Regions from separate parts of the Desulfosporosinus sp. SYSU MS00001 genome, predicted to be linked through region 3. Evidence: riboswitches for the same ligand, from Rfam matches in the RefSeq annotation. Region 3 holds a riboswitch; each other region holds the start of a gene.
The links. A riboswitch is a leader RNA that binds a small molecule or an ion and turns the genes downstream of it on or off. The one in region 3 is predicted to bind cyclic di-GMP.
Positions count from the first base shown of each region.

Region 1 (10,527 bases), on a different contig from region 3:
GTTAGTTAAACTAATAGTTGTTCCTGCGCTTCTGCCAGAAGCATTAAATAAAAGATTGTCCGGCTGTCCGAGAAATCGGATGCCCTTCAGCAAAGAAATGTCTTCGATTCTAGTCCCCTCTTTGAAAATCTGATAATGATGTTCACCTTGAGTGTAAAACTTAACTTGATACCAATCATTTTCAGCCAGGGCAGCCTGTCGGGCATCCCGAATCTCTTCTAATAATTGAGTTGTCACAAGGGATAGTCGATCCTGCTCCCATCGATTGGGAAGCTTGACGAGCAGTGCATAGCCTGCTCCTGCCAAGAGTGTCAATACCAATAACATTTCCAGAAGAGTAAATCCGTACTCTCTGTCCCCTGTCTGTGACATGGTTCTCTTCCTTTTGTTTTTTTATAACCTCTCCCGCTGCATCTGATCTTCCAGGCCTTTAAGCATAACCTCAATTGGCGCCTGTCCGCCCAGCCAAAATTCCCAAGCCAATGCTCCTTGATGGAGAAGCATGCCAGTTCCATCTAAGACACGACATCCCAACTTATTAGCTTCTTGCAGAAAAGAGGTTCTCTGAACGGTTACGATGATATCGACGGCCAAGGCCTTTGGACAAAGGCCTTCCAGTGAAAAGGGAAATGGTTCGCCACGTAAACCCAAGGAGGTTGTCTGAACTAATAGGTCAACGTCCTCCAGCCAATCTCCCGGCTTAAATTCGCCAAAACTTCCCTTACCGCCTTTAGAATCTAGAATTCTAACTAGCTCTGCCGCTTTTTCAGGTGTTCGATTAAGAATATGTACGTGCATACCTTTGGCTGCGAGAGCTAAAGCGATCCCTTTCGAAGCTCCTCCGGCACCTAGAACAACTGCCCTTTTGTCCGTAAATTCCCCAAGCTCACTCTCGATGGAACAGATAAATCCGTCCCCATCCGTATTATGACCTATCTTTTCCCCATCGAGAATCTTTACGGTATTCACGGCACCGGCTCGCTTGGCCTGGGGCGTAAGGATATCGAGATGCGGAATAATAGTCTCCTTATGAGGAAGTGTAACATTCCAGCCGCTAAAACCTAGGGCACACAACCCTTTGACAGCTTCGTCCAAACGATCAGGGGGCACTTGAAAACGATGGTATTGCGCATCAATACCCAGATATTTATAGCCCGCATTATGCATTGCCGGCGAATAAGAATGCCCAATGGGGTTCCCAATCACAGCAAAATGTTTTTCCATAGCATCCATCCCTTATCAAAGTTTTAATAATTATTGACAATGAGTCATCACAATAGTGAAAAAGGAATGGCTGACCCATTCCCTTGTTGTTATAATTCTTAATGTATTTTAGGACTATACGGTTTCGCAGGGGCAAAATGTTTCATCAGCCAAACAAGGACCTTTTCCATCCGCCGCATAATCCGCGTTCCAATAAATTCACGATCATTAATAGGGGTCACAAGAATCGTATAGAGGCCGAGCCGATTTCCGCCTAAAATATCTGTGAATAACTGATCGCCTATAACAGCTGTGTCATTCTGCCCTGTACCTAACAATTCTAATCCCGCACGGAAAGCCCTTCTGCGCGGCTTTGTCGCTCCAAAAACAAAAGGAATTCCTAACCGTTCCGCAACAACTGCCACGCGTTGTCTCTTCTTATTATTTGACACGACGCAGGCAGAAATGCCAGCCGCCTTGACTTTGATAAACCACTCTCTAACCTTTGGACCCACTTCGACATCATTCCAAGGTGTCATAGTATTGTCTAAATCGATAATGAGCCCCTTAATTCCATCTCGAACAAGTTGCTCAACAACAATGAGATCTATGGAAGGAGCTTGAAGTGTTGGTCGAAAATAGTCAAACATTGAACCCTCCAAGTATAGAACTTTTCATAATTATACCTTAGGTAATACGCTTCAAGCAAGTCAAGAGGGTATTAATTTGAAGTTGTATTCGTGTAGAACTTTTCGCAAACCCGTTCTAATCCACACAGATCGTGCCAATTATGAATAAGAACATACCAGTTAGGTACAATACTTTTGTAGAAAATGGTTTCCCCTTTGCACTTTTTGGCAACAAACGAATGAGAAAATGAGCTATTCCTGAGTGAATCAGAGTACTAGACTTCTTTAGATTATAATCTTGGTTTTATTCAGATTAATTTCAGGGAGACCCTTTATAGTTATTACAAAGGCACATAACATTGACTGAATAAAATCTTTTAAGGAAGTGAGTTCATTGAATTGTAAACCATCATTAAAAATAGCTCTTGATTTTACTATGATCATTATTTACTTACTTTTATTAAATCCTTTTGATACCGGACTGGTTTTCCACGAATTTGCAGGGGTCTTGGCCATCACTCTCTTTATCCTTCACCTCTTTGTAAACTTGACGTGGATTAAAAACATCTTTAAATTCCAATTCAGAGGAGTATCAGCAAAGAAACGACTATGTATATTCTTAATTAATATTGGATTATTCCTTTGTGTCAGCATTATAGTCATAACCGGTATTCTTATTTCTCGAGTAATTTTTCCAGTTGAATTAAGTGGAAATTCTGATTTTCTAGTATCAGTTCATAAATCAGTTTCATATTTTTGTCTAGGATTAATATCCATACATATTGTATTGCATCGAAAGTATTTATCTGCCTCCTTAGGCAGTATGCTTGCATATGGCAAAAGAAAACTAGTACTAGCTCTAGGAATAGGATTAATTCTAGGTATTATATTTGACCGTAATCTACTAGGATCTAATAAATCGTTAAGTAATCCCACGAGCCCTCCAACAGTATCAATGCGAAATTCCCTTAATCCCCCCAGCGAAGGCAACCTAACTCAGGGAGATCGACCAAATTCAAACCAGGCCTATGACAACACTCCAGGAGTTAATCACCCTAGTTTGTCCGATTATCTTGGAAACCTGTTTTGTACAGGTTGTAATAAGCATTGCCCTCTTTTAAGCCCGGGATGTAATAGAGGGGAAACCCAAATGCAAGCAGCTATGACAGAATATCAAAACTTATATGGTCAAACTTCAAGTGACACCACAATAGATCAGGGACAAGAATACAATTACAATAACAGTAATAATAGCAATAACGATAGCTATTCAATACCAAATTCGCAGGAAGAAAATCACAGAAACAGTGATCAATTTAATGATAGGACATTTCAGAACCATCGTCATAGAGGCTTTCATGGAACAGGTTTCCGAGCATAAGCAGATCCATTGTAGCTCGTACGAAGGCAGCGTCGTTAAACAAGGAGCCGCTGCAAAACGACAATCGAAAGAAATATGCATACAGAAAATTAGCCTGAGAGGACGCGTTTTGACACATCATTACGCCTTTTGGGCTTTTTTTATTAATACTTAAAAACACTTAAGCAAATACCATTGCAGATTGTGCAATAGTAACAACCTTTGCAAATTTTATCATACTAGTTATGGATTAACGTATTTTGGCTAAAGGTTTTAAATTATGTTGTAATTTGTTAAAATTTGTCTTATAATATAAGAAATGTTCTGATTTTCTCGAAATCAACATATTGTATATTTAGGGCAAATTGTTCGAAAGAGCGAGACGCAAAGCTAAAGGGTCTAACTTCCATCGGGAATATGACAGCCTAGCTGCAAACTAAGAAGTGTAAGCAGCCTTTTGTTGCTTACATTTTTAATTTCAGAAGCCGTTATTTTGGCTTATTGGGTCATATAAATACCATAATTCCAATACATATGTTAGGAAAACTATGGAAAGAGAGATGGATTTGCTTGAGTCAAGGTTCTTTACTAATCGTTGATGACAATCTTGGAATTCGAAGTCTTCTGAATGCTCTTTTTTCTTCGAAAGGGTACACCGTATTGACTGCTACTTCAGGAATTGAAGCATTGTCATTAGCGAAAGAGCAATTGCCCGACCTAATAATATCCGACATCAAGATGCCTGGTCTGAATGGCTTAGAGCTTCGCGAACAATTACATCGTTACAATCCGAACATTCGTGTCATTTTAATGTCAGCTTATACGGATCAACAAGAGATCAATGAAATACTTCATAATGGCGGTATCGATTATGTCATGACTAAGCCTTTTGATTTGGAGGAGCTCAGCATTGCAGTTGATAACTTATTATTGAACGGACATCGTCAGTAAGGTTGGCCATAGCTAAAGCCCTCATCTGTGAGGGCTTTAGCTATGCGCACACTGCAGTTATAAATTTATTTCGCACAAAGTTTTTTGCTGTCTCTATTGAAATCAATAATTACTTTTGTATTTTTCTCAACAGGATCTGGAAGCATCGCGTACCCAAGAGTCATTTCCATTAAACTCTTGCACGTTTTCCTTTGCGTCACGGTACAGCCTATATCTACTAATTCCTTTGCGCTTAGCTTTATACCCAGAGCCGCAGCATCACAATAATAATACGAACCGTTGACATTCATCCCTTCATTACTATATGGACACATTTTAAATTCCCCCTTTAAAATATAACTTAATAAGCGTTTAGGTTGCTTATAAGTACCAAAAGAAACACTTTGTCACATAATTCACAATTATAATTATTATTTGTGATTGTGAATACTATCACTAAAGGTACTATACCATATATTTGTCCTGAAGTCACTATTATTTAGCCCAACCAGCAAGAAGTTTCAACCAGGCTCTATTTCACCCCTTAGACTCCCGTTTGCCAGCACGTAGGTAAAAATAATTACAGTCAACATTAAGAGCCCCCTAGACAACAATCTAATGTCCAGGGGGCTCTTATTATTATCTCGCCTATAACCTACTTCTTAACATCTAGAGACTTTATTCCGACTTACTACTTCCTTCGACAATATCCACCTTTTCTCCCTCATTTAAAAAGCTCTGTCCTTCTGTAACTACCTCCATACCCTTTGTGATATTTCCTTTGACTTCCGTATTTTTATTGTCAGAAATACCAACCGTGACAGCTATTTTCTTAACTTTTCCATTAACAACTGCATAAAGATAATTTACATTATTCTCTATGCTGAGGGCTTCATTGGGAACGAGCAATATATTACTTTCAGTTTCAGCCGGCAGCGATATTTTAATAAACATACCTGCAGTTAAACCACTCTGTGAATTGTCAATTTTTACTTTCACTAAATACGAATTGTCCTTCGCATCCGAGTTAGGGCTGATCGTAGTAATGACTCCCGAGACCTTTTTGTCCTTCATGGCATTTATGCTCACAGGTACAGTTTGGTCTACCTTTATTTTACCGATAACAATATCCGGAACACTAATTTCAGCCACCATACTACTGGAATCAATAACCGTAACCGAACCTGATTGGCTGCTGACCATTCCTCCGACTTTAACGTCTTTAGCAGAAACTACTCCCGAGATAGGGGATACTACGGTTAGATTATCAAGCTGGATCTGAGCAGCATTGACACTTGCTTTCGCTTGTTCTACTTGTGCTTCTGCTGCTGACACTGCTAAATCATCTTGAGCAGCCTTTAACTCTATAGCAGCATTATCATATTTTGTTTTGGCGCTGTCTAAATCCTGTTTAGAAACAGCTCCCCCATCGTATAAAGCTTTTGCATTATTATAATCAGTTTGAGCATCATTATAACTGATCTGAGATTTCTCTAAGGTTTGTTGTGAGGTCAAGCGTGTTTTTGCCAAGTTTTCCTCTGCCACGGCTAAGGCCTGTTGTTGTATTTGCAGCTGAGCTTGAAGATCCGACGCATCAATCGTAAAGAGAACCTGTCCGCTGGTTACCTTAGAACCAATATCAACATTTAAACTTGAAACTCTTCCACCGGTCTTGGGAAAAACCTGTACTTCCTGAACAGGATCAAATTTACTGGCGTAATCAACCATAGTCGACAAAGAACCAACGGCGACCTTTTGAGTTTTTACGTTTTTTACAGTAACCGCTGGAGTTTCAACTTTTTTATGCTTTAGAGCATAATTCCCCCCCAAGGCAGCGGCTACTACCAATAGACCGATAATTATAGTACGTTTCTTAATCTGCCTGATCCTACTAAGATTAAATTTCAATTTGTGGAACCTCCCCGGTATTTATTGTTTTTCTTTTCTTTGAAATACGATGCTTTAAATCATCCATTAAAGTATAAACTACCGGCAAAATAATGGGTGAAAGGAGCGTAGACATGATCATGCCTCCGATGATTACAATAGCCATACTTTGTTTCATCTCGCTTCCTTCACCAATGGAAAGAGCAACAGGCAGCATGGAAACAATCATGGTTGCACTGGTCATAATAATTGGTCTTAGTCTTGTTGTACCCGATTCAATCAGGGCTTCTTTTAAGCTCATACCTTTGTGCATTAAGGTATTCGTATAGTCTATTAACAATGTTCCGTTTTTGGATGACAGCCCCTCCAGCATAATCAAACCGATAAAAGACATCATATTTAACGTTTGCCCGGTTAAGGCCAGCAAAGGAAGCGCTCCAATAATAGCACAGGGAAGAGAAACCATTCTGATCGCTGGGGTCAAAAACGATTCATAGAGAACTACTAAGATCATATATACCAGCGCCAAGGAAGCACCTAAGGCTAGGCCAAGAGAGCTGAAGGAATCGGCCATATTCTTCTGACTTGCACCATAACTTATGCTATATCCTGAAGGCAAGGTTACAGAACTAAGTTTCGTTTGAATATCCCTGGTGACCTCACCAAGAACTCTTCCTTGAAGGTTAGCATCAACAGTAACAACGTCTTGCTTATCCTCTCTGGACAGAGATGGTTCACTCTCTCCTCTCACAACTGCTGCAACTTGGCTTAAAGGAATTTGTACTCCCGCCTGATTGGTAATCTTTATGGATTTGATGTCATCGACATTTTTTATTTGTCCATCCATAAATTTAAGTGTTATATCATTTTCCGAGTCATTGGATCTGTAGACTCCCACTTTTGTACCCTGCAAGGCCATCCTGATCGTACTGCCTACATCCGAAGTGGAGATTCCCGCCTGTGCGGCAGCTATACTGTCCATCGTCACTCTTAATTCACTGCTTTTGACATCGGCACTATTACCAACATCTATAACACCGGGAACCGATTTGACGATAGTTTCAACTTGCTTGGACAGAGTCGCAAGGGTAGCCTGATCATCTCCTTTAATACTGATTGAAATAGGCTTCGATGCTCCGCCTCCGCTTTGAGACTCTTCAACATCAAAATCCACTCCGGTCATGCTTTTCCCAAAGCTGCGAACCTCACCGGCAACTTGGCTTTGAGTTTTTTGACGAGAGTTTTTAGGGACTAAATTAACATATATCTGGGCGACTGATTTGTCCGTGTTCGATTGCCCACTTTGACCGATCATTGAAAAATAACTTTTTACCTCTTTGGTATTGTGTAAATAGTTTTCCAGCTGAGTGACCTTGCTGCTGGTCTGCTCCAAAGTCGAACCTGGAGCGAGCTCCATATTGACGGTAAAACTGCTTTGATCGGTAGTCGGTACAAATTCCGTTTTCAATATTCCCATAGGAACAAGAGCAATACTTAGGATTACCCCAGCAATTCCTACAATCAGTACTCTTTTTCTGTGTTCAAGCGCCCAAACGAGTGTTTCCCGATATTTTTGAGTGACTTTACCAAAAAGGCTGTCCTTTTTATATTCGGGAGTCACTTGCTTTTTCTCTGTTTTTAATAACCTTGACGAAAGCATTGGGGTAATCGTAAAGGATACCAAAAGAGAAAATAACGTAGCTACAACTATTGTCAAGCCAAATTCTTTGAAATACTGACCAATCATCCCTGACATCATAGATATAGGAGCAAAAATAACAATATCACAGAGACTGATAGCTATGGCAGCCATTCCAACTTCCATTCGGCCATCAATTGCTGCTCGAACCAGCCCTTTACCCATCGTCAGATGTCTTTGAATACTTTCGATTACAACGATAGAATCATCAACCAGGGTACCGACAACTAGAGATAACCCCATTAAAGACATCATATTCAATGTAAAATTAAGCTTATACATCATGAAAAAGGTAGCAATCAGGGATGTCGGTATGGCAACCAGAACTACCAGGGACGATCTGAAACTGCGGAAAAACGCAAACAACACCAAAGCCGTAACGATAATCCCTTCAATAAGGTTGTGTTTTACCTCCGTTAATGAGTCTGTAATAAATGTAGTCGTGTCAAAGGCGGTATCCATCTGTATACCTGCGGGAATGGTCTTTTTAATGGTCTCTAATTCATTTTTTACACTATTAGCTACTTCAACGACATTGGCATCACTTTGTTTGCCTACAATTATTGTCATTGTTTTCTGTCCGTTGAACCGTGCCAATGACGTCGCTTCCGGTTCTTCAAGACTAATTTGGGCAATATTGCCCAGACGTACGGTTCCTCCATTTGCCGTAGGAACCATCAAATTTTGGGCATCCTCGATATTCTGAAATTGCCCAATAACTCTGACTGATTGATCAACATTATCCTGTTTTAGCTCTCCGCCAGGAATGTTTATATTTACGGAATTTAATTTGTTGATTAACGTGTTAACGGTTATGCCATAATATTCCACAGCGGATTTATCGAGTTTAATCATTAACTCTTTCTTTTCTCCGCCGCTGATCGTAACATTACCTACTCCCGGGATTTTCTCTATTTTCTGCTTGATGATATCTGATTCATTATAAAGCTCGTCACTACCAACCTTATCTCCTTTGACAGAAAGCAGCAAGATTGGAATTGCGTTGGTGTCCATCTTAAATAAAACAGGTTTATCGGCATTTGCCGGGAGTGTATTGGAAATACCATCAATAGCTTTTTGGACATCCAAATAAGCAGTATTCATGTCCGCAGACATTTTAAAAGTAACTGTGACAGTTCCATATCCCTCTTTAGCCGTGGAATTTATTGTGTCTACCCCGCTTATGCCTGAGACAGCATCTTCAATCGGCTTGATAATATCTTTCCTGATGTCCTCAGCATTTGCACCGCTGTACGTTGTTGTGACAGATATAACCGGAATATTCATCGAAGGCAGTAAATTGGCGCCCATATTGGTATAACCAATTATTCCTAACGCCACTAATAATACGACGACCATCCACATCGCCGCTGGTTTTTTAACCGATATCTCTGTTAAATTCATTTTTTTCTTCCTTATTCATTTCAAATTTAGTAACTGACAAGTTTACGCTCTCTTCCAAAATAGGCAAACTAAATAATCTGACTACTAGGTTAAGTACTCAACAAATTGCCTCGCCCTACTTATTTGTCATAAAGAATGTGCTAAATTTCATTTATTCCCTGAAAATGCCCCTATTTAATAACTTATAAAAACTACTCAAAACGTTTATCCAGGTTATTAAAAAACAGAATCATCAGCTGATGAATCAAGTATCGTGTTGCCACTTCCTCCTCAGCTTTTCGTAATATTAAAAATAAACCTTCGATAAACGTTGAAGCAATAATATAAAAAATAAAAGGATCTTTAACTTCAATTCCTTTTTTTTGCAATTCAGGCCATAAACTTTCTCTTAGACTTTTTTCTGCGAACTTAGTTATTTCTTCCTTGAAACTCGCATACTTTGTTCCTTTGCTTTTATCCACCATAATTAATAACTGGATTTTATACTCTTTCATAACTTCCATAATGGAATCAACAATTTCTTCAAACGAATATATCTCTTGCTTATGTACTTCCATTCCTAAAAAGCATTGATATACCGGCTCTACTATTTCATTGAACAGATCTTCCTTGTTTTTAAAGTATCTGTAGACATTGCCTATAGCTACCCCGGCATTATTAGCTATAGTTCTCATTGACGCATGTAAAAACCCCCTATCTTGAAATTCTTTCATTGCCTCCATGATTATTCTGTTTCGAACTTCATCTTTAAGATGTTGCATAAATGAACCTCTTTTCACTATTCCGCTAAAGTATAACACAAAATTCACAAATAGTAAAAGCTAATATTACTATGATTTGTCAATTCTATTTCGTAATAATGTTTAATCTAACGTCTTTGGAAAAGCAAGGTCATTTTAAACAGCCATTAATCACTGGTAGTGTTTTGGCAAGGATTAAAGAATGTGTCCAATGGCTGAATCTAAAAAAGGATGCCCCTGCACCAAGGTGAATGGCACTTGCGCCATCAAAGATAATGATCTTCGATCAAATGGACACTGCAGCAAAGTGCTATTATTATATTTAATGGTCACTTTTCTTTATTTAGGCAATCATATGCCTAATATCTCTAAGTCAAAATACGGGTATTCCTATCTATTACCAAATATTAAAACATATGTAATAACATTCTACAATTTTCTATGTTTTTAGACCTTGATCTCCTTGATTTTCGAGTTGTTTAAATTTATACTTATATTATTCACTGGTATTAACAAGTTGACCGAATTAATTTCAAGGTTAATGCTATTAAAATATGTTATTGAGAAGAGCATAATAATGCTCTATACAAATATTTCATTGATTTACAAAGGTACCCATTTCAGAATGGCCCCTAAACAATCTTATTTTAAATTTAAACAATGCAGCTATTTGAA
Region 1 covers NZ_JBNFTW010000013.1:8,478-19,004, reverse strand. The annotation lists gene ACPUYX_RS18595 (prepilin-type N-terminal cleavage/methylation domain-containing protein) at 1-372, opposite strand, end outside; gene aroE (shikimate dehydrogenase) at 394-1,224, opposite strand; gene ACPUYX_RS18585 (YqeG family HAD IIIA-type phosphatase) at 1,323-1,853, opposite strand; gene ACPUYX_RS18580 (DUF4405 domain-containing protein) at 2,227-3,213, shown strand; cyclic di-GMP riboswitch class I at 3,542-3,629, shown strand; gene ACPUYX_RS18575 (response regulator) at 3,763-4,143, shown strand; gene ACPUYX_RS18570 (hypothetical protein) at 4,209-4,457, opposite strand; gene ACPUYX_RS18565 (efflux RND transporter periplasmic adaptor subunit) at 4,801-6,030, opposite strand; gene ACPUYX_RS18560 (efflux RND transporter permease subunit) at 6,020-9,112, opposite strand; gene ACPUYX_RS18555 (TetR/AcrR family transcriptional regulator) at 9,304-9,873, opposite strand.
Region 1: linked by a shared signal. The riboswitch ahead of ACPUYX_RS18575 (response regulator) and the one ahead of ACPUYX_RS11980 (alpha/beta fold hydrolase) in region 3 are both predicted to bind cyclic di-GMP.

Region 2 (10,527 bases), on a different contig from region 3:
ATGGCTTGCGCTATTAACTTAAATGACAATGACGTTATAAACATGGAACGATTGAATCTTGTTAAATCTAAGATTGATGAAGCTCAGACCTTTGTAGATCAAGTCCTTATACCGGACATTCTGGCTATAGCCGGTTTTTATAAAAACGAGCTTTGGGGAGGCGGAGTGAGTAATTATTTGGCTTATGGCGGGCTTCCCGGGACTGATATCAATGACCCGGATCACTTTCTCTTTCCGCGGGGCGTTATTTTGAATCGTGATCTTAGCAAAGTCTATGATGTTGACCTTAAAGATCCCAACCAAATCCAAGAATTTGTATCTCACTCTTGGTATAAGTATGATGACAAAATCAGCGGGCTCCATCCTTGGAATGGTGAAACAAACCCTTCGTATGATGGCCCTAAACCTCCCTATGACAACCTTGATGAAACTAAATCCTATAGTTGGATTAAGGCTCCCCGCTGGAAAGGACAAGCCATGGAAGTTGGTCCCTTAGCCCGATTTGCTATAGGCTATGCCAAAGGAAACCAGGAGATGAAAGGTCTGGTTGATAGTGCATTACGCAAACTCGACTTGCCAATTACCGCTTTATTCTCCACTCTTGGCCGCACCTTGGCTCGTGCTCTTGAAGCCAAATATTGTGCGGATCATCTGGCTGGGTTTTACAATGAGCTTATTGCCAATATTAAGGCTGGTGACTCTGTGACCTTTAACTCGGAAAAATGGGAACCTCAGACTTGGCCTAAGGAAGCTCAGGGAATTGGTTTTTCTGAGGCCCCCAGAGGAGCTCTTGGTCACTGGGTACGTATAAAAGATGGTAAGGTCAGCAATTATCAAGCAGTGGTCCCCACAACCTGGAATGCTTCTCCGCGTGACCTTAAGGGGCAAAAAGGGGCTTATGAAGCATCCCTCCTTGATACCCCCATGGCTTTAGAAAATCAGCCCCTCGAGATATTAAGAACCATTCATTCCTTTGATCCCTGTCTGGCTTGTTCCACGCACATTCTCGACAAGAACGGGCAGGAAATGCTAAGAGTAAGATCACGTTAAGGGGGGAGGAGAGTTGATGTCTCAGAAAGAACAAGTTTATGTCTGGCAGATTCCCATCCGTTTATTTCACTGGATCAACGCCTTTTGCATTACGATTCTTTTCACAACCGGAATGTATATCGGTTATCCGGCGTTTATTGTCAGCGGTGAGGCTGCCGGTCATTTTCTTATGGGTACCTTTCGTTATGTTCATGTAGTAACGGCATTGATTTTTACAGCTAATATGTTGTTCCGCCTCTATTGGTTTTGGGCGGGCAATGACTACGCCAAACTCCGCTTCTGGAGAAAATCATTTTGGCAAGATACCTTTAAAACCCTAAAGTATTATCTGTTTCTTTCGCAAAAGTCGTCGCCTCATGTAGGTCATAATTCCCTGGCCAGTTTATTCTATCTTTGTTTCATCTGGGTGGCTGGTTGTATGATGATCATCACCGGGTTGGCGATGAAAAGCGGCAGTGACCCGAATGGAACATGGTTTGCTCTATTTGGCTGGATAATTCCGGTTTTAGGTGGAGAATATAACGTCAGGATCTGGCATCATCTGCTGGCCTGGGGGTATCCCCTCTTCCTAATCGGCCATCTCTATATGTTATTTCGTCAGGACATTTTGGACAAAGACGGAACCGTCTCCTCCATTATAACCGGCTGTAAATTTGTTGAGACCAATAGTTACGTCTCGCCTGATTTGGACTTTTCTCCAGAGACAATTTCAGCAGGGGCTTTGGAAGCTGCCAGCTCGCAAAATAACTCCATATAAGGATACAGAGCATTGATCGGGAGGGCATATTCTTGAATAAGGTTAATAGGGAAGACCAAATTGAAATCGGGATACTGGGACTTGGAAATTCGATTCGCCAGGACGAAGGGGTCGGTATTCACCTTTTAGAACGGCTCCGCAATGATCTGCCATCGGAAATTGTCCTTCTTGATGGAGGAACGGATGGCTTGAGGTTATTAGAATTCGTTGAGAATACGAAACGTCTGATCGTTTTGGATGCTGTTGAGGCGGGGAAAAAGCCTGGAGAGGTAGTCGTGTGGCGTGGAGATGACGTGCCGAAGTATACAAGTAATAAACTTTCTGTGCATCAAATGAGTTTTGCAGAAGTTTTGTACTGGGCCGGATTCCAAGGACGTTCACCGAATGAAATTGTTGTTATTGGCGTTCAGCCTGAGAATCTGGACTGGGGTACTGAATTAACGGAGACGCTGCAGAGAAGTATTCCGGAAGCCCTTAATCAAGTGAATGCCTGCCTGGAAGAATGGAGTGTTATGAAAGCTGCTGGCCATTGAGGCTGGGGCTTTTTTAATTTTCTCAGCAGTTAGGGATGGGCAGCGGTGCATATGTTTTCTGGCAAATACTTAAAATAGTTAAAATGGCCTAAGAACTTATGACACGCGGCTTAGGAAAATTCCAAAGCAATGTAGGGCCTTTGTTTCAGCGAAAATGTCTTAGGAATTGGAGATGGGACAGATGAACGTTGCAATAATGGGCGCGGGATTGTCTGGATTGGCATGCGCGATTACTTTAGAAAAAATGGGTGTAACCCCGACAATTTTTGAGAAAAGGTCCCAAGTAGGAGACCGTTTTGTTAATGGCGAAGCCTTTTTGCCGGCCTTGAATCGGCCTATTGCGGATTGTTATGCTTATTTGTCAGAAAAACATAATATCTACATACAGCCTTTAAGCAATATCCGACGAATAACTGTCTCTTCAGAAAATGCTCAAGCCACATTACATGGACAATTGGGTTTTTTAAATGTCAGAGGAAGAGACAGGGATTCTTTAGAATTTCAACTCTCTAAACAGGTAAAATCAGAGATCATTTTCAATTCTCAATATACCTATGAAAATCTCCTGCAAAATTTTACCCATATTGTACTTGCAACGGGTGACGCAGCCTATACTGCCAAAATACAGGATTTTCGACAAGACCTCACTGTTACTCTTAAGGGAGCGACGGTTGAGGGGAGTTTTGATAAACATCATGTCGGGGTGTGGCTTAATAACAATTTTGCTCCACAAGGGTATGGCTATTTACTTCCTTTTTCTGAAAAAGAAGCGACAATTACCCTTGGATATCCCGATTATCCTCATAATCAAAAATTTGACCTAAAGAGTTTATGGGAGAAATATTATCAACGAGTGTGCAGAGATTTGCAGCAAGACCTGCGAGTAACCGATAACTTTGAGGTTACTCGATATATTATTGGGATTTGTTCCAGTCCCCGCTTGGGTAATACCTTTTTTACCGGTAATTGTTTTGGCGCCATAATGCCTGCTTACGGCTTTGGTCAACTTCCTGCTATTCTGACAGGCATCTATGCTGCGAAAGATTTATGTGGCCTGGGTAATTACAGAGAGTTAATTAAGCCCCTAAAGCAAAGCTATAAGTATTCGTTAGCTTTGCGCCGAGCGGTAGAGAAACTAGATAATAATAAGTTGGATAGACTAGTACGACTTATTGATACTGAATTAGCCAATAACTTAATCACAAATCCGTACATTAATCTCATGAAACTATTAGGTTTTGCCTTACGGCCTTATCAAATAATGAAAGAAGTTTAGGTACGTAATGATAGTCGGATTTGATGGAAAGGAATTTTAAAGTATTGTGGAAAAATATGGAATTACGGCATATTGTGTATTAAGTTTCAAGAAAGGAGGAAAAGAGAATGGCATTTGGAGCAGCTGGCGGTGGAGCAGGTTTTGGTTGGGGAGCAGGTATTGGAATTGTTGTGGTAATTATCTTACTTTTAATTGCTATGGGCATCGTATTCTAAAAAAATAAAAAAAGAAAGAGGAGATAAATTATGTACGGATATGGAGGCTTTGGAGGCTTCGGCGGTTATGGCGGTTACGGCGGCTATGGTTATGGCGGCGGCTGCATCGGAGCAGGGATTATTGCCATTGCTGTTCTTATTTTGATTGCACTTGGAGTAATCTTTTAAATCGGAGTTTTAAATCTAAAATATTGCAGACTGCTGGCAATGCTTGCAGTCTGCATTGATTTTAGGCCCTAATTATTTGTAATGTAATTAGGTTTCCATAGGCACAAGAGCAAAAAAATATAATTTGTAAAATAAATAACGTTGACGTAAACTATAAATAAATGGTTTGTAGCCAAAAGCTCTAGCTCAATTAATTTCGTAATTGTTTCAAGCGGAAGAATGTTGAGAGGAAGCTATTTTGAAGAGAAAAGAGAAAGGAAAACGAAAACGAAAACGAAAACGAAAACGACAACTATTGCTAATGCTCAAAAGATTGATATTTACAGAATGACAACGCTTAAAAAGGCACAAAATAAGACAGTTATGAATCTTGAAGATTAGTAAGCTTTAACGGATGGTCGCCATCAGTAAAAGCTTCTGATAATCTCGGCGAATATTATTAGGGAAGGATCACAGTTTATGCAAAGCACACGTTATAAATGGATTGCATTGTCAAATACAACCCTTGGAGTATTTATGGCGATGCTCAACGGAAATATTGTATTAATTTCGCTTCCGGCTATTTTTAGAGGAATCCAAATAAATCCCATGGCCCCTGCAAGCACCGCTTATTTGCTCTGGTTGTTGATGGGGTATACAGTGGTGACAGCTACATTGCTTGTTTCCTTTGGCAGAATATCCGATATATATGGCCGTGCCCGCTTATATAATCTAGGTTTCGCTATTTTTACTGCAGCTTCAATCTTGCTCGCTCTAACCCCGGGAAAGGGAAGCATCGGGGCAACCGAATTAATTCTCTTTCGACTTTTGCAAGGGGTTGGTTCAGGATTCCTGTTCTCCAACAGCACTGCGATTCTTACAGATGCCTTTCCTCCTAATCAAAGGGGAATGGCAATGGGTCTGAATCAAATCCTTGGCATCGGTGGTTCCTTAGTAGGGTTAATCTTGGGTGGCCTTTTAGCCGATATCCAATGGCGTTTAGTTTTTCTAGTCAGTGTTCCTGTCGGCCTTACGGGTACAATATGGGCCTATCTTAAATTAAAGGATACAGGTTTATTGTTGAGGAAAGAGAAGATCGACTGGTTAGGAAATGGTACCTTTGCCGTTGGCTTAACGGCCCTTCTCTTAGCGTTGACTTATGGTATTATGCCCTATGGAGCATCGAAAATGGGTTGGGGCAATCCTTGGGTTATTGGCGGCATTATTCTTGGAGTTGTCCTTTTAGCAGGCTTTATTTATATCGAACTTGTTACCGAGACACCTATGTTTCGCTTAGAATTATTTAAAATCAGAGCTTTTGCAGCCGGTAATCTTAGTTTGTTTTTATCATCAGTAGCTCGAGGCGGATTACAGTTCATGCTGATCATCTGGCTCCAGGGAATTTGGCTTCCTCTCCACGGCTATAGTTTTGAGCAAACACCCTTGTGGGCGGGGATTTATATGCTGCCTATGATGTTAGGCTTTTTTGTCATGGGACCTATAAGCGGCTTTCTTTCGGACCGTTTCGGCGCTCGCGGTTTTGCCACAATTGGCATGCTATTATCAACGCTTGCTTTTATATTATTAACTCTTTTGCCGGCCAATTTCAGTTATTTGCCCTTTGTTATTATATTGCTGATTGCCGGTATAGGAATGGGGATGTTTGCTGCTCCTAATACAACGGCTATCATGAATACTGTTCCTCCCGAGCATCGGGGAGCTTCTTCCGGGATGCGTGCTACATTACAAAATACAGGCTCGGCTTTAAGTATGACATTGTATTTCAGCATCTTGATCATTGGCTTAGCTCATCATTTGCCTGCCACCATGTACCAAGGACTTATCAGTGCCGGAGTTCCGGCAGCGGCCGCCCAAACAGTTGCCAGCCTGCCGCCGACGGGAGCTTTGTTTGCTGCCTTTTTAGGTTATAATCCGATGGCCCAATTGTTACCTTCGGCTGTTCTCCATAATTTGCCTCAGGCGAGTCAACAGCTGATTCTTGGTACGGTCTTCTTTCCTAAACTAATTGCTCCTGCAGTCATGTCAAGTTTGCGAATTGCTTTTTACATTTCTGCAGTATTATCGGTTATTGGGGCGGTAGCTTCCTATATGCGAGGAAAAACGACTCAGCCTCTTCAATAGTCAATGAAATTTTTTTATAAATACTACGATAAAATTAACAATTACTTTAAAGGGGTGGGGTAATTATGGCAAAAGCATTTGAAACTATGGTAAAGCAGGTCGTATCGGTAAGTAATTATGATTCAGTAAAAACGGTCCTTCAGGCTTTTGTGGAACATCGGATCAGCGGCGTTCCTGTCATCAATGCTAAGAATGAACCGATCGGTTTTATCAGCGATGGTGATATCATGAAAAATATTGGCTATCAGGATCCAAAGATATTCTTTATCGACGCTTTTAATTCAGCTTCGTGGGTGGATACGGAAACCTTTGATGATAAAATTAAAAATCTCATGAATTGCAATGTTATGGAAATCGCCACTAAACGGGTCATAACTGTGGAAGCAGAAGAGGATCTGGATCAAGTGGCCAAAGTCTTAGGTAACAAGAAAATAAAGAAGGTCCCTGTTGTTTCCCAGGGGAAACTTGTAGGTATTATTAGTCGTGGAGACATTGTGCGTTATATCGTAAATAACTTTATTAAATAAGATTAGCCCGAGAAAGCATTCACATAATAGAGCCCCCAACCTGAAACTGGTCCTTATCAGTTCCAAGTAGGGGGCTTTTGTCGTTGCACATTAACTTTTATCGAACTAGGGAGCTACCCAAGGTTTAATACGATTTTGCAGAAAACACTTATTTCAAGCAGCTTTAAAGGGAAGACAATTACTCCCTTATTAGAAACGAATAAGTCGCCATAAAAATCCGGGCGAATTTATGGGTTGTAAATTTTGAAGCGGAATAGATTGGACTTCTTCACCGGATTTGATTTTCAAAGCGGCGCTATTACTGTTGGCTGTGATTGGTAATTTAGTAGTTTGGATATCTATGGAATAGTTGACTTTCATTCCAGGATATCCGAAGATTTTTACAGGCTTAGACGCTTTTAACGGACTGTTGCTGTCCCAAGCTGTTGTAAGTTCGCCATAACCAGAGGCAGGTTGGTCTAAGGTATAGAGTTTGAATTGAGAGCGAACTTGATCCATTATGTCAACATTTGCTTGGAGCGCACTTTGGAGAGATTGCTGAGTAATTTGCCCTAAGACCGCACCAATAATGTAATGGGTTTCATCGCCAACTACAACGGGCGCTGCCGATACAAAACAACCGCCTGCCGCTGTTGTGGATCCTGTTTTAATGCCTGTAATGCCATGTTTTCCTACCATACTATTGACATTGTAGACTGTTCCGGCAACAGGAAGAGTCGCTTGCGGCATGGCAACAATTTGACGAAAAACAGGGTCTTGCATGGCTGCTTGGGCAATTTTTATTTGATCTACAGCGGTGCTGACTGTCGTTTCGCTGACACCGCTGGCATCTGCATAGTGTGTTTTAGTCATGCCAAGCAATTTTGCGGTTTCGTTCATTTTAGCAACAAAAGCTTCATCAGATCCGGCTACCCAGCGGCCAAGGGTATCGGCAACATTGTCTCCCGAAGGGAGTAATAAACCTTCCAGGAGTTGCCTTTCAGTGAGGGTTTCCCCTTCTTCAATCTTTAAATATGAATAGCCGTTGCTTAAAGCGTTTTGATAACCAGCGAAATCTTGAGCACTCATAGTTAAAGCGGGACCGTCTTGACCAGGTTGTAAAGGATGAGCTTTTAAGACTAAATAAGCAGTCATAATTTTTGTAACGCTGGCAATTGGTACGGATGTTTGGTTTGGCGTTGACGTTATGACCCCTAAATTTTCTGTGCCAACAGCTGATTCACCCTGTTCGGGAAATGTGACCGAAAAATGACCGGGCAATGAAGAGGACGTTGTAGCTAGTTTCGCTTCTACACCCGGCAGAGGGCCATTATAACGACCAACAGCCAGAGCACAAATTAAGATTACAATGAGCAAAACCAAAATTCCTTTGATGGGAACCATCGAAACCTTGTGAGATGGGGAAGTGGACGGAGTCCCAGACATAAAAAAACCTCCTTAAATAGATTAATAGGAACAGTTTAATTTTACAGGAAGAGTTCGGTTTCGACAAATGGTTTCTTTGCAAAATAGTTATTTTAGACATAAGTTTATAATAGGTAATTAGTATATCCACGGAAGTGAAATGGGTCACATAAACTTAGATTATGTCAAATTAAATTTGATGTTTGTCACAAATTTAGAAATAATGTAATAATATGATAAAAATACGTTATAATGGTTAAATGATGTTGTACTTTATCATATCTTATAATATACTACCTTTCAGTGATACAAAACTGTTTAATGATGTAAGGAGATAATCGATAATTTAACATTCAGTGATAAAGGCAAACTCAGTGAGAGCTGAGGACGCAAAGCCACGGGTCTAGCTAAAGGATGATAGACAGCCGGGTTACCAAACAAAGAAACTGTGTCGCCGTTCATTGAGTTCGGCGTTTTTTATTTATAATAAGGAAGGGTTAAGGGAGATAAAGAGGAGGGAGAATTCTTGAATTGGTTGTTAAAGCAAGTCCATACGAATTTAGCAGTGAGCAGGACAGCGAATGCCGATTTATTTGATAAAGTGGGTGTATTGTTATTACATAAAGGACAACCAATCACAGAAGGTATCCGAGATCTTCTTGAAAATAGGGAGGTTTTTATTTGGGAGAGAAAAGAAGATGAAAATCGTTCGTCAAATGTTGTTAAAGCTTTTCCTAAGGATGTCTATGTTAAATTAGTTGGTTCTTTATGGAGTATTTATCATGAGGCAAAACTTATTAGTCAAGAACAGATAGAACATACAATTAATCTAGTGGAAACAATTATCAAACAATTAAGACCTATTAATGTATATTTAAATTTGAATTTGGTCCGACTTGATGTTGAACAATTTAAACATCATGATTATGGGACTTTTGCGCATAGTCTGAACGTAGCAATTTTAGCAACGTTGACAGCCAGGCGTTTGAGGTATAGCGAGAAGAAACTTAGGCATTTAACTCTGGGAGCACTTTTGCATGATTTGGGTAAATTGAATATTCCTAAAGAAGTTTTGAATAAACCTGGAACTTTGACGGCGAAAGAGCTGCTTCTTATGAAGCAGCATCCACAGTTTGGCGCGGATATGTTGAAAAACTCTCGGGTATTGCCAAGTGTATTAGAGACAGTCGTTAAACATCATGAACGCTGGAATGGCACTGGCTATCCTTGCGGGTATAAAAAGGATGATATTCATCTCGATGCCCAAATTGTAGCTGTTACCGATGTATTCGAAGCATTAACTGCTGACAGACCCTATCGAAAAGGTTTGCCGCCTTACTATGCTTTGGAGATGATCATTGCTGGGGCGGGAAAAGGTTATAATCCTACAGTTGTTAAAGCTTTTCGTGAAAGCCTTATCTTATATCCGGAAAATGCAGTTGTAACACTCAATACCGGTGAAATAGGAGTCGTTGCGGCTGTTCCCGTGCAAATGCCTACACGGCCTTTGATTCGTCTGTTAAGAGATAACAAAGGACGGTTTCTCAATAAGGCACAATATGTAGATTTAATGCAAGATTTAACTCGTTTTATTGGGCGTGTTGAGTTTAACCTTCCAATGTGAGGTTATCCAGAGGATGGGAATCCAAACAAAAACGAAAGGGAAAATAAGATAACTTTCAACAAAAGAAAGTTTTGTACTTAAATAGAATCCCTTTTTAACTCCGAAAGCGATTCCAAGAAATGTAGCACCTAATAGGAGCCGCCATTTTATTCCTTTTAAATTTAGAACTGTTTCTAATCCCCAAGTGGTCATGTAAAAAAAAGCGCAACATTTTATCACTAAGGCACCGAGCCAAACTCCCATAAATAAGGATTCTACACCAGCCACGGTCCTGCTTATTTCTACCATTTTACCTAATTCAAGAATGCCAAAGGATAGACGAATTGTTTCTCTTGGTCCAAAGACAAGAATTTGACTTAAAACTACGATGGTATTTAAAATTCCTACAAGAAAAGCTGCTCGCCAAATCCCCGTCTTAAATTGGCTTATTTCTTGCTGATTGTTCTGGGGCAGAAATGTAATGATTCCTGCTAAGAACATGGAATAGACCATGGGAAAAGGTATTACTTTAAGAGCGCCCCATAAAAGGGGTTTAACTCCGTTTTCAAAGAAAGGAAGAAGTTCATTTTGTTCAATGCGCGGAAATGTTAGGACAATGTTAAAAACTAAGGCCACAACGATGACGGGCAGGAGGACTTCAGAAAAGCGAGCAAAGACTTCAATTCCAGTAGATGCTAAATAGAATACTAGCAGCAGACCACCAAGGTAAAGGACCCAACGAGGCACTAAGGGCATTATGGATTGTTCGTAAATAATTCCGATAAAAGCTAAGAGTAACCCGCCATAGTAACCGGATATTACAATATAGAGAGAACCTATAATTTTTTCAGTCCATTTCCCAAAGATAATTCC
Region 2 covers NZ_JBNFTW010000010.1:60,424-70,950, forward strand. The annotation lists gene ACPUYX_RS16560 (nickel-dependent hydrogenase large subunit) at 1-1,050, shown strand, start outside; gene cybH (Ni/Fe-hydrogenase, b-type cytochrome subunit) at 1,067-1,807, shown strand; gene ACPUYX_RS16570 (HyaD/HybD family hydrogenase maturation endopeptidase) at 1,840-2,340, shown strand; gene ACPUYX_RS16575 (NAD(P)-binding protein) at 2,522-3,616, shown strand; gene ACPUYX_RS16580 (hypothetical protein) at 3,862-3,999, shown strand; gene ACPUYX_RS16585 (hypothetical protein) at 4,219-4,380, shown strand; gene ACPUYX_RS16590 (MFS transporter) at 4,459-6,120, shown strand; gene ACPUYX_RS16595 (CBS domain-containing protein) at 6,186-6,647, shown strand; gene ACPUYX_RS16600 (D-alanyl-D-alanine carboxypeptidase family protein) at 6,837-8,072, opposite strand; cyclic di-GMP riboswitch class I at 8,406-8,489, shown strand; gene ACPUYX_RS16605 (HD-GYP domain-containing protein) at 8,578-9,675, shown strand; gene ACPUYX_RS16610 (GerAB/ArcD/ProY family transporter) at 9,631-10,527, opposite strand, start outside.
Region 2: linked by a shared signal. The riboswitch ahead of ACPUYX_RS16605 (HD-GYP domain-containing protein) and the one ahead of ACPUYX_RS11980 (alpha/beta fold hydrolase) in region 3 are both predicted to bind cyclic di-GMP.

Region 3 (10,527 bases):
CACAGACTCGATTGAACCATTATCTAGAGCATAGGAAGAATTTACATAATAAGAACCCGAAATTACAAGTGAACTTATAATTATCCCTAATAACTTTTTGCTTAGATTATTAAAAATACTTTTATTCATATAATTCACCCTTTCATGATTTTAATTCAAATTAAATCTATTTGTTCGCACCCCCTAAGATTCCCGAAATTAGCAAAAGAATAAAAAACGTCTGCTTGATGTCTAATAATAAATTGTAAGTTTACTTATTCGAAACATTATTAAAAGTCATCTAAGGAAAAACTAATTCTGTTATTACTAGGAAAAATATTTAGCAGATATGTTTTAGCATAATATTTGATAATTACATTTAGTGCTGTTGCCTTAGTTTTTAAACTAGCGTCTTTTTTGATTTCGGCATTATAATTAGTATTTAAATACTCTATACTATCGTTAATAACATCATTTCTTGATTTTGTGCAAACAACAGAATTATTTGTCCAGTCATATATAATATAGCTATCGTAATTTATCTGGTATATGACTTCTGTATAATTATTCCTATTTTCCGCAATAATTTTATTTTTTTTAAAGCTGGTAGGATATCCACTATCGATACTATAGGCAAATACCCCGTTTTTTAGAAGGCTCTTATAAATTGTGCCATAGTTTCCCTTTTGTTTGATATATTGATTTATTTTCAATAAATTATGAACTGGTGAATGCCTGTAATAGTCAAATAATATACTGCCAAATAACGAATTAATTGTCCAACTAAATAAAATTAAGAATGCTATACCAATAAATGAACTCGATGTGGTGAAAAAGTTCCCACTTTTTAAGATTGCTTTATTGAACAGAGAAATTATTACCGTAGAAAGAACTATTCCTAAAGGATAATAGATCGAAGGAAAAAATTGAGCTACAGTTGGAAAAAGATCAAATGACATTAATGTAAAATAAACAAAAGTGAAAAATAGTATTATTAATACATTTAGCAATATTTTAAGCCTCATATTAGGCCCCCTTAGATAACCTGTAATGATAAGTCTACCTATTCTGATAGACTTATCATTACGTCCTTTATCAATTATTAATATAATCAATAACTTTATTAATTGTTTCAATACGATGTTGATTTTGTGAATGAAAATTATTTTGAACCCAATGGCCAAATATAGTGTCAATTGTCATAGATGTTTTATTTACTGGAACAAGCCCGGTTCTTTCTTCATCAGATGGAAATCGTATGCCAAATTGACTCTGATTGTTCACGACATTATCGCCACCAATCATCGTAAAGTCAAAAACTATATCATCACGATGACCATATTTTGCATAGAATCCCTCCGCAATACTATTTCTAAAGTTTGTGAAATTACTCGAATCCAAATTCACATCAAACGACAATGTTTTATCTTTTAGATCATCTGGTAAAAATTCGGGACCAACATCATCATAGCCGGCAATAAAATAATATTTATCGCCAGGTGAATTTTCAATTTTCGTCTGATCTGTTTGATGTGTAACCGCATAATTTCCTTTTGCGTTGTAATACCACTTCTCAGAGCTTTCAAAACCCGTGCCGCCATAAATTTTAGCTGAAGGATCAAGATCAACATCACACGGAATAAATAGAGGGGTCCATTCTGAAAGATCAGCTTCTCCACTTCCCCAATGAGGTGTGTCTATAGTAATTAGTTTATTGACATTGTCTGAACCACCTAGATTTTCAATATAGTAACGAGATACTAATCCTCCCATACTGTGTGCAATTATATTAAATTTTGCATTATGAGTAAGCTGATCATTAATTGTGGGATAAATGTAGCCAGCAAGATCGTCATCAGACATATGGTTTAATAAACTTTCAATATAACCTTTGAATTTTTCTGCATTTAAATATACCATATCCTGATTGGGGTAATTGAATGCAAATAAATTCTTATTAGGTTTATAACCTTTCCATTCTAATTCATAGCCAATATTCTCTTGTAACGTTTTGCTCCCATCACTATTAACTATATTGGTTATTTCTTGTGCCTTATAATCTGTAAATGACCAAGTTCCCGAAGAGTCTAAATCACTTCCATATTCGTTATTTAAATTATGTCCATATGCGTACAGATTGGTTTGTACTCCGAAACATGCGTAAGTGTTATCAGTTCTTCCGTGCAATAGCATAACCGGTGTTTTGAATGGTATTAATGGATTTAGATCTTTACTATCATTATATCCGTCTCCATCTGTATCAGCATTGGCTGGGTTGGATTTAAATGAATAAACCTTAATAGTGGTTGGGTCTGGTAAGAAAGGCATGTCTATTACTAGATCTGTCGGTTCACATGTTAAAAGTTCTTGAGAATCTGGTATCCCATCACTATCCGAATCAGTTGATAAATCTGTCGCTTCCGGAGCTTTGAGCAATTTGACGTTTTCCAAGTTTGCTAAGCAGATCCAGTATCCATCATTTACAGTACTAGCGATTTTATCTTTTAATGTATCCAGCAAATCCGAAAAGTCGCTATAAATATCTCCGAAAATACCATTTGTATCAATATATAAGTTCTCATAATCTGCTTGATCATATGGATCACCAATTACCGATACTATGATATTATCAGACTTAAGCTTAGAAATTTCTTCATCCATTGATGGGATTCCAAAGTTATTATTCACTTTATAGTTAGCATCTGTTACAAGAATAATAAACTTTGTGGCATTTGTTCTAAAGCTCATTTGTCTGGTAGTCTCCAATGCATCAACTGCACATTCAGGGGTATCTCCGCCTCCGGAAGCTCCAAGTTTACTTAATTCATCTTTAAATTTATCAACATCCGTATACCACTCATCTTTAACATCTTTGTGAACTTTAGTAGAATCAAGACCGTCGCATGTAATGTCTTTATAATCCACCAATCCTAAATGTAGAGATACTTTGGCGCTATTTAAGTTCGTAACAAAACTTGCTATATTATTTTTAACATTTTCAATATTATCTCCCATAGAACCTGTTGTATCTACGCAAAATACTATATCAGCCTGACCGTTGACCGTACCATCATTACTACCCATGTCAGCAAATATCTTTTTTACGTTTATAACCATATACCTGCTAAAATGGGTTACTTCTGCAGAAAGTGAATTGTTTATGGGATCAATTGTCGTTTTTACTTGGTTCATTTTCCCTTCATCATCAAGCCAGAATATACTGTAATTGTTTATATAAGAATCTGACAGTTGATTTTTATCTAGAGTAAATGTAATAGTAGCATGGTCAAATTTCTTATCAAAATGTACGTCAATTGGATGTCCAACGATTGCACGATTATTAACTAACAACGGATCGTTAATATCATCATTTACGATAATGTCATTATTAATATCTCCTGCAGATGTAATTGAAATATCCGGTTTAACAGGATTATCGTCAGTTAATAGGCCTACAGAATAACGACTTAAATCTACTTTTTGCGTAGTTTTTTCTAAAGAGTCAATGGTACCATTACCATCAGTATCTTGCATTAGCGGATCAAAGCCTAGTTTGATTTCGCTACCGTCACTTAGTTGGTCACCATCAGTATCTGTCATGAGCGGATTGGTTTTATACACATTGATTTCATCATTATCACTTAATCCATCACCATCAGTATCTGATTTAAATGGGTTAGTGTTATTTAAATACTCATTTAGATTATTTAATCCATCACTATCAAAATCTTCTAATGCATCACTAGTTCCATTATCATTGCTGTCAGTTTTAGTTGGATCCGTACCTAAAACTGACACTTCATAGCCATCCGGTAGTCCATCATTGTCAGTATCCGGATTATTAGGATCAGAGGCGATTTTTTTCTCATAATCGTCAGGCAACCCATCATTATCGCTATCTGTCTGGCCTGCTGATACTATACCATCTATAACAAAACTACTAACCTCATTGGACTCTACTATTGAATTGTCATTTTTTATTGCCTGTAACTTATATTTATATACCCCTGAAGCATTCAATTGTATGTCTTTGTAAGAATTCTCAACAATATTACCGGCAATTGCTGAATAAGTGCTGCTATTTATTTTTCTTAAAACAGTATATTCCTTATAACAATCGACCTTATCCCAGCTTAGTAAAATGGATCCTCCTGATTCACTTATTGAAAGAAATGGGTTGTTTGAAGTTGGGGATGTGCTGCCTCCATAACCACCACTGCTAACACTTAATACTGTAATTTTTCTGGAAATTGTCTTCGTTACATCACCAATTTGGGCTTCAACAGTAACAGTATAGTCTCCAGCTGTATTTGGTAAAGTCCAAGTATTTGTTGCCCCACTCTTATTAGCTAATGTACCTCCAGTTGCAGACCAGGCAAATGTAACATCACTTTTGTTCGATTTAACTTCTAACGATACTTGTGTGCTCGGATTAAAATTTGATAGGGAGGATTGTGAATTATTTACCCAATTTAGAGTTAATGAATTACTATTAATATTTTTTAACGAATTGACTATATCATCCGAAACTACAGCTTTACCTCCCAGAATATAAACAGTACTAATATTATCTTTAATGGTGCATAAATAGTTTGATACATTGGAAGGTATATTTGTATCAACCAAAAGTAACGAACTGTTAGCCTGAGCTGCCATAACACCACCTGCTAAAGCATCAGGAAAATTAAGTCCTGTGGCTAAGAATAAGTGATTATTATCTGTTTTTAAACCTTGAGCTACAGCTATTGCTGTCTCGTATCGATCATTACCCCAATAACGAGTTGGATTCATATTGTATTCTTTCAAACTTTCTTCTAACCTTTCAGAGATAACCGCCTTTCCGCCAATTATATAAGTAGAAGTTACATTCAAATCTTGTAATGCTTTTAAAGTCTCTGTAGGTAATTCATTTGTTTCTGTTAGAAGGATGGGCACATCATTGTAAGCCGCCCAACTGGATACAGCTAAAGCATCTGGGAAATTTTCTCCGTAGGCTAATACTGCTTTTCCATTGCTGAAGCCTAGTTCCTGAGCTATTAATGACGCGGTGTCGTACCGATCTACTCCACCTAGTCTTTTCACATCACGACCTTTATCCTTTAATTCACTTTCTACCGTTTCGGGTATTACTACTGGCCCCCCTAAAATGTAAATCTTTTGAGGGTTAAGTCGGATAATTTCCGCCTCAGTATCCTTATTTAAACTAGTTCCATCTGTTAACAACAACGGCGCGTTGAGCTTATGCGCAAGAGGAACCCCTGCTAACGCATCTGGAAAATCATTTCCTCTTGCCAGTATTACTGTTCCTGATCCTTGAGGATACATTTGCTTTGATATTGCAATTGCTGTTTGATACCGATCATTGCCTGCTATCCTTTCAATTTTAGTTTCTTTTGTTACCGCTACATTCTTTCCATCATTTTGAACTTGATCTGCAAAAGCAGGCGAAATTGTCCACGGAATCATCAAAATGCACAAAACAACAGCGATAATTTGTTGAAAAGAACCATGAATCCCACCCTTTTTTTTAAATGTTTTACTCTTTTTTAGTACCATTCCTCTCATCCTTTCTTCTCTTGAATATCTCATTGTTTTGAGTTTTCTACTATCCAATTAATTTGAACGCAAAAAAATAAGACCGCCTAATTTAGCAGTCGAACTATCATAGCACCCAACAGTACCGTAGACTTCCAACTTTGCGTCCCAACTTTTCAGTTGGTTTGCCCAGGTTCACAGTTATTTAAATGTTCACAATTTACTCACAATCTAGGTATAACTATAATATTTAATAGCGAACATTGTCTACCATTTTTATCCAACATGTTTTTCTGAATAAATCCAATTTATTGAATTTTGAGCATGTTTCTGCACACTTTTTGTTTCTTTCGACTGCGAAATTTTTCAATTATATTAAATTAACCACAGGTCATAACTAAACCTCAAGGTATCCATTGTATGTAATCAGATCATAAAGAGCCGCGGTCAGTCCCTAAAGCATTTGAAAAAATAATTAATTTTAGGATAAATAACGCGATACGTTATTGGTTAACACCACTCCGCAAAGGTCGCGTTGGCACCAAAAACCGAAAAAGCCCCTCACAACGATTCGTAGATGATTCTGTCAATGTAGATCCCTTAAATCACAATATTGATATTCCGGTGCTTGCTCGCATTCAATTCCATGAGTGCCGACATAAAAGCCGCTCAAAAACTTGAATCTTTATTTCAACGCAAAAAGAGCATAAAAAGAACAGGCTTGAATGCCTGTTTTTCTTTCCTCCATAGGTATTGTTAAGTTTATTGGGGATTCTTTTGGTCATACGTCCCAAAATGTCCCCAAACGCCAGTTTAATACATTAACTGTATAAATCAAAAACCCGCAATTGCTTGCGGGAGTAAAGCCTATTTGGTGCGCCACCGCGGGATCGAACCGCGGACCTGCCGATTAAGAGTCGGATGCTCTACCAGCTGAGCTAGTGGCGCAATAACAACAATAATTAGTATACTCATGTTCCTAATGATAGTCAAGCTTTTTTTTAAAACTAGTTTTGTTTATCCCATACCTACCCTTTTCAATCCGCTTTCGCTTTATCTTAGCAATGCTCAGGGTCACTTGCGATATTTAAGATCGCCTGGGCATAAACTTTGGTCGTTAACAGCACGTTATTGATAGAAATATATTCATCAGCACAATGTATCACTTCAGGTTCACCTGGGAAAACAGGACCAAAAGCCACGCCCTGAGGGAGCGCTTTAGCATACGTTCCTCCGCCAATAGCAAAAGCGTATGGTTCGAGACCAGTTACATCTGCATAGGCTTTCAACAGTGATTTCACTAGTTCACTATCCTTGGGAACATGATGAGCTTTTTGATGGCTAAGAATTTCTAAAGTAAATCCCTCACCCCGAATAATTTTTTCGATCGGCTGCAAAACATCTTCTTGCTTGTATGTTACAGGATAGCGAATATCAAGAACAAAGCGCAGGTGATCCGAAGCCAATTCAAAGATTCCCAGGTTAAGAGATAATTGACCAGAGGGTTCGTCTCTGAAAGCAATGCCAAATCCTTCTCCGAAGAAGCCTTTTCCCGGATACATTAACATGAACTCAAGAATTTGTTGCTCCGCAGAAGTTAGAGGCAATTGCTGCAAATATTTCATGGCAAAGATAACGGCATTCTTTCCTTTCTCCGGAAGACTGCCATGAGCTCCTATCCCTTTAAAACTAATTATGATCTCCGAAGTTTCCTTTTGATTCTTGATTTCAGCCCCCACTCCCTCAGGGAAAACGAAGGAATTCAAGGACTGAACGATCAACTCATGATCAAGCCCTCGCAAAATAACTCCACAAAGGTCGGGAACAATATTTGCTCGTTCTCCCCCACGAATACTGACAAGATGCGGTAAAGAAGCCTCAAAGGCCTTTTTTAATTCCAGATGAAGAATTCCCTTTTCGGCGTGAATCAGAGGAAATTCAGCGTCCGGTGCAAAACCAATATAGGGAACCTCTTCTTTTTTCAAATAGTAATCCATATCTGCCCAACCTGATTCCTCATCCGTACCTAAAATTAAACGAACTCGCTTATTCAAAGGGATATTAGCATCTTTAATAGCCTTCATAGCAAATAGAGCTGCTAAAGTCGGCCCTTTATCATCCAGAGCGCCACGCCCGTAGATTTTTCCATCAACGATGGCTGCACTGTAAGGTGGAACCGACCAACCATCCCCTTCCGGTACAACGTCTAAATGTCCCAATATTCCTAAGAGATCTCCACTACCCATTTCAATATGACCCGCATATCCATCAACATTTTTAACTTCAAAGCCAAGTTCCTTTCCCAATTTCAAAGTCCAATCCAAGGCTTCTTGAATTCCAGGTCCAAAAGGAGATCCTGGGGCTGCATGAGCTGCATCCTTTACGCTCTTAATTTGAATACAATCCCGAATCGCTGAAATTATGTCTTCTTTCATTGTTTCAATTTGATGATCAAGACGCATGATTTACCATTCCTCCGTGTTTTTGCTTATTTCTCAACCATATCCTATCATACCTAAGGACACAGTTAAAATTGAAACTTAGGATGTCTTCTGGAAAAAACTAGGGCTTTAAAGGCGAAAACTTGATTTCAATTATTGTCCCTTTGTTTACTATATTGCCGGCCTGAGGATTTTGTTGAATCACGAGACCGCTCCCGGTAAAATTGAAATGCAGCCCGGATTTTGCCAGTTCATCCCCAGCTTCACGTATTGTCATTCCTGTTAAATCCGGAATAATAACTTCTCCGTTCCCCGGTGATCGTTTGGGAATTATCGGTTTTGGCAAAGGCCGGATCGGAGAATCATCCGCTGTAAAAGGTATGATGCTTGGGGTATTCTGGGCTGCAGGAATACCGTAATATTGAAGTACACCTTCAATTATTGCCTTTGCCGGAGGGCCTCCTAAAGTTCCGCCTTGATGCCCTTCCTCACCTTTTGGAGTATCAATAATAACCAAGACTGCGATTTTGGGATTCTCGGCAGGAGCAAAGGCAACAAATGAAGCTATGAAGTCTGTTGCAGAATATCCCCCGGTACTGGGATCTACTTTTTGCGCTGTTCCGGTTTTACCTGCAACCCTAATCCCGGGAATTTGAGCGAGGTGGCCAGTTCCAGCAGTTACAACTTGTTCAAGAATATTCGTCATTTGTGTCGCCGTTGTCCGAGATACCACTTGGCGTATGGGAATTGGCTTTTGCTGTTGAATTACTTCTCCCTCGGGTGTTTTAACGGCATCTACGATATACGGACGATATAAGGTTCCTCCATTGGCAACAGCCGATATTGCAGTTAATAATTGAATAGGTGTCACTAAATTAGCTTGTCCAAAAGACATAGTTGCCAATTCCAAATCTCGCACATTCTCTCGAGGAACAAGCAAACCACGTTCCTCACCTGATACATCAATTCCGGTTTTTGAGCCAAAGCCAAAGGCCTTTAAATATGTATAGAAAGTACTTTTGCTTAGTTTTAGTCCAACCTGAGCTAAGACAACATTCGAGGACAATTGCATGCCTTCAGTAAGGGTAGGATTACCATGTGGTTTTTGATCAGAATCCCAGTTCGTGATTAAACGAGGGCCTACTCGCAAATATCCCGGATCAGGAAATGTCTCATCTGTAGATATAACGCCTTCTTCTAAAGCACTGCAGCCGGTGATAATTTTAAATGTGGAACCTGGTTCATAAGACATACTAATCGCCAGGTTTCGTCGTTCTTCCGGCGATGACGTAAGGTAATTTGTAGGATCGAAGGTCGGACGTGAACCTAAGCCTAAAATACGACCGCTCATTGGATCCATGGCTAAAATCGTCACTCTGTCAGCCTTTGTACTTTGCTGCAAATGATCTAATTGTTGTTCGATCAAATATTGAATTGTTGAGTCTAAGGTAAGAACTAAACAATTGCCCGGACGAGAAGGATTATTTTGGTCAATTGTCTCAATGATAGAACGTGCTCGAGTGTCCTGCTCCAAAGACTGAAAACCAGGCATGCCAAATAAAACTTTATCATAATAAGACTCAATACCTTCGGCGCCATGTCCCCCCAAATTAACGATTCCTAGAGCTGAAGCGGCTAAGCTTCCCATGGGATAAACTCGTTTTTCTTCTTCATTCATTCCGACTCCTGGAATTTTCAAAGCCATAACTTGATTAGCTTTCTGTAGATCCACTTGATGAGCGAGGCTAACCCACGATAATTTTTTATTAAGTTTATCAAGAATGTTTTCGGCATTAAGATCTAAGATTTCCGCAAGCTCTTGAGCCACTTGTTCTTTGGTATTGCTGAATTTCTTCTGAGCTATTAGGTTCCTTAGAGTATTCGGATCTGCATAGATTTCTTTAACAGGAACGCTCTGGGCTAAAACGTTCCCCTGAGCATCATAAATTGAACCACGTTTAGGCTGAAGACGTTTATCTGCAGTTCTGCGTTCAATTCCTTTAGCTTGTAGATCGGATGCTTGTATAACTTGAAGAACAAGCAGTCTCCCTACAACCAAGACGATTAGAAGAAAAATTCCGGCATATACCCAATAATCTCGTGAAAAATAATGTCTAACATTTTTCTTCCCTTTCACCAAAAATGCTCCATCCTCCTCAACTATCTATAACCGCAATGGATATGCACTCATTATCTAAAATAACATAAGCTATATAAAACTGAAAGGAGTTATTACTATGAATAGCCCTCAAGAAATTGCAACCCGAATCACCGAGGCTTGGTTAAATGCCTTTGCCACAATAACTAAAGAATTAGGTCATGTCGACCAACATATTCCTACTCCCCAAGAAGTGAGTGAATTCTTTACTGAGATTCATCGAACCGCCCAAAAGACGAATACATAGGAATTGATTACTAACATCAAAGAGCTTACGCTTTCTTAACTAACGATGGCAATTAATTAAAGCCACCTCGCTAAGAAACCGCAAGCTCTTGATAATAGTTTGTCCTTAGATGGGTGGAAACTATGCTTGTAAGAAAGAGGTATTTTTATGAAAGTTTGGTACTCTTA
Region 3 covers NZ_JBNFTW010000006.1:4,729-15,255, forward strand. The annotation lists gene ACPUYX_RS11970 (Ig-like domain-containing protein) at 1-129, opposite strand, end outside; gene ACPUYX_RS11975 (hypothetical protein) at 270-1,004, opposite strand; gene ACPUYX_RS11980 (alpha/beta fold hydrolase) at 1,075-5,544, opposite strand; cyclic di-GMP riboswitch class I at 5,626-5,714, opposite strand; tRNA gene ACPUYX_RS11985 (tRNA-Lys) at 6,387-6,462, opposite strand; gene pepV (dipeptidase PepV) at 6,573-7,976, opposite strand; gene ACPUYX_RS11995 (penicillin-binding protein) at 8,077-10,092, opposite strand; gene ACPUYX_RS12000 (hypothetical protein) at 10,193-10,360, shown strand; gene ACPUYX_RS12005 (rhomboid family intramembrane serine protease) at 10,506-10,527, opposite strand, start outside.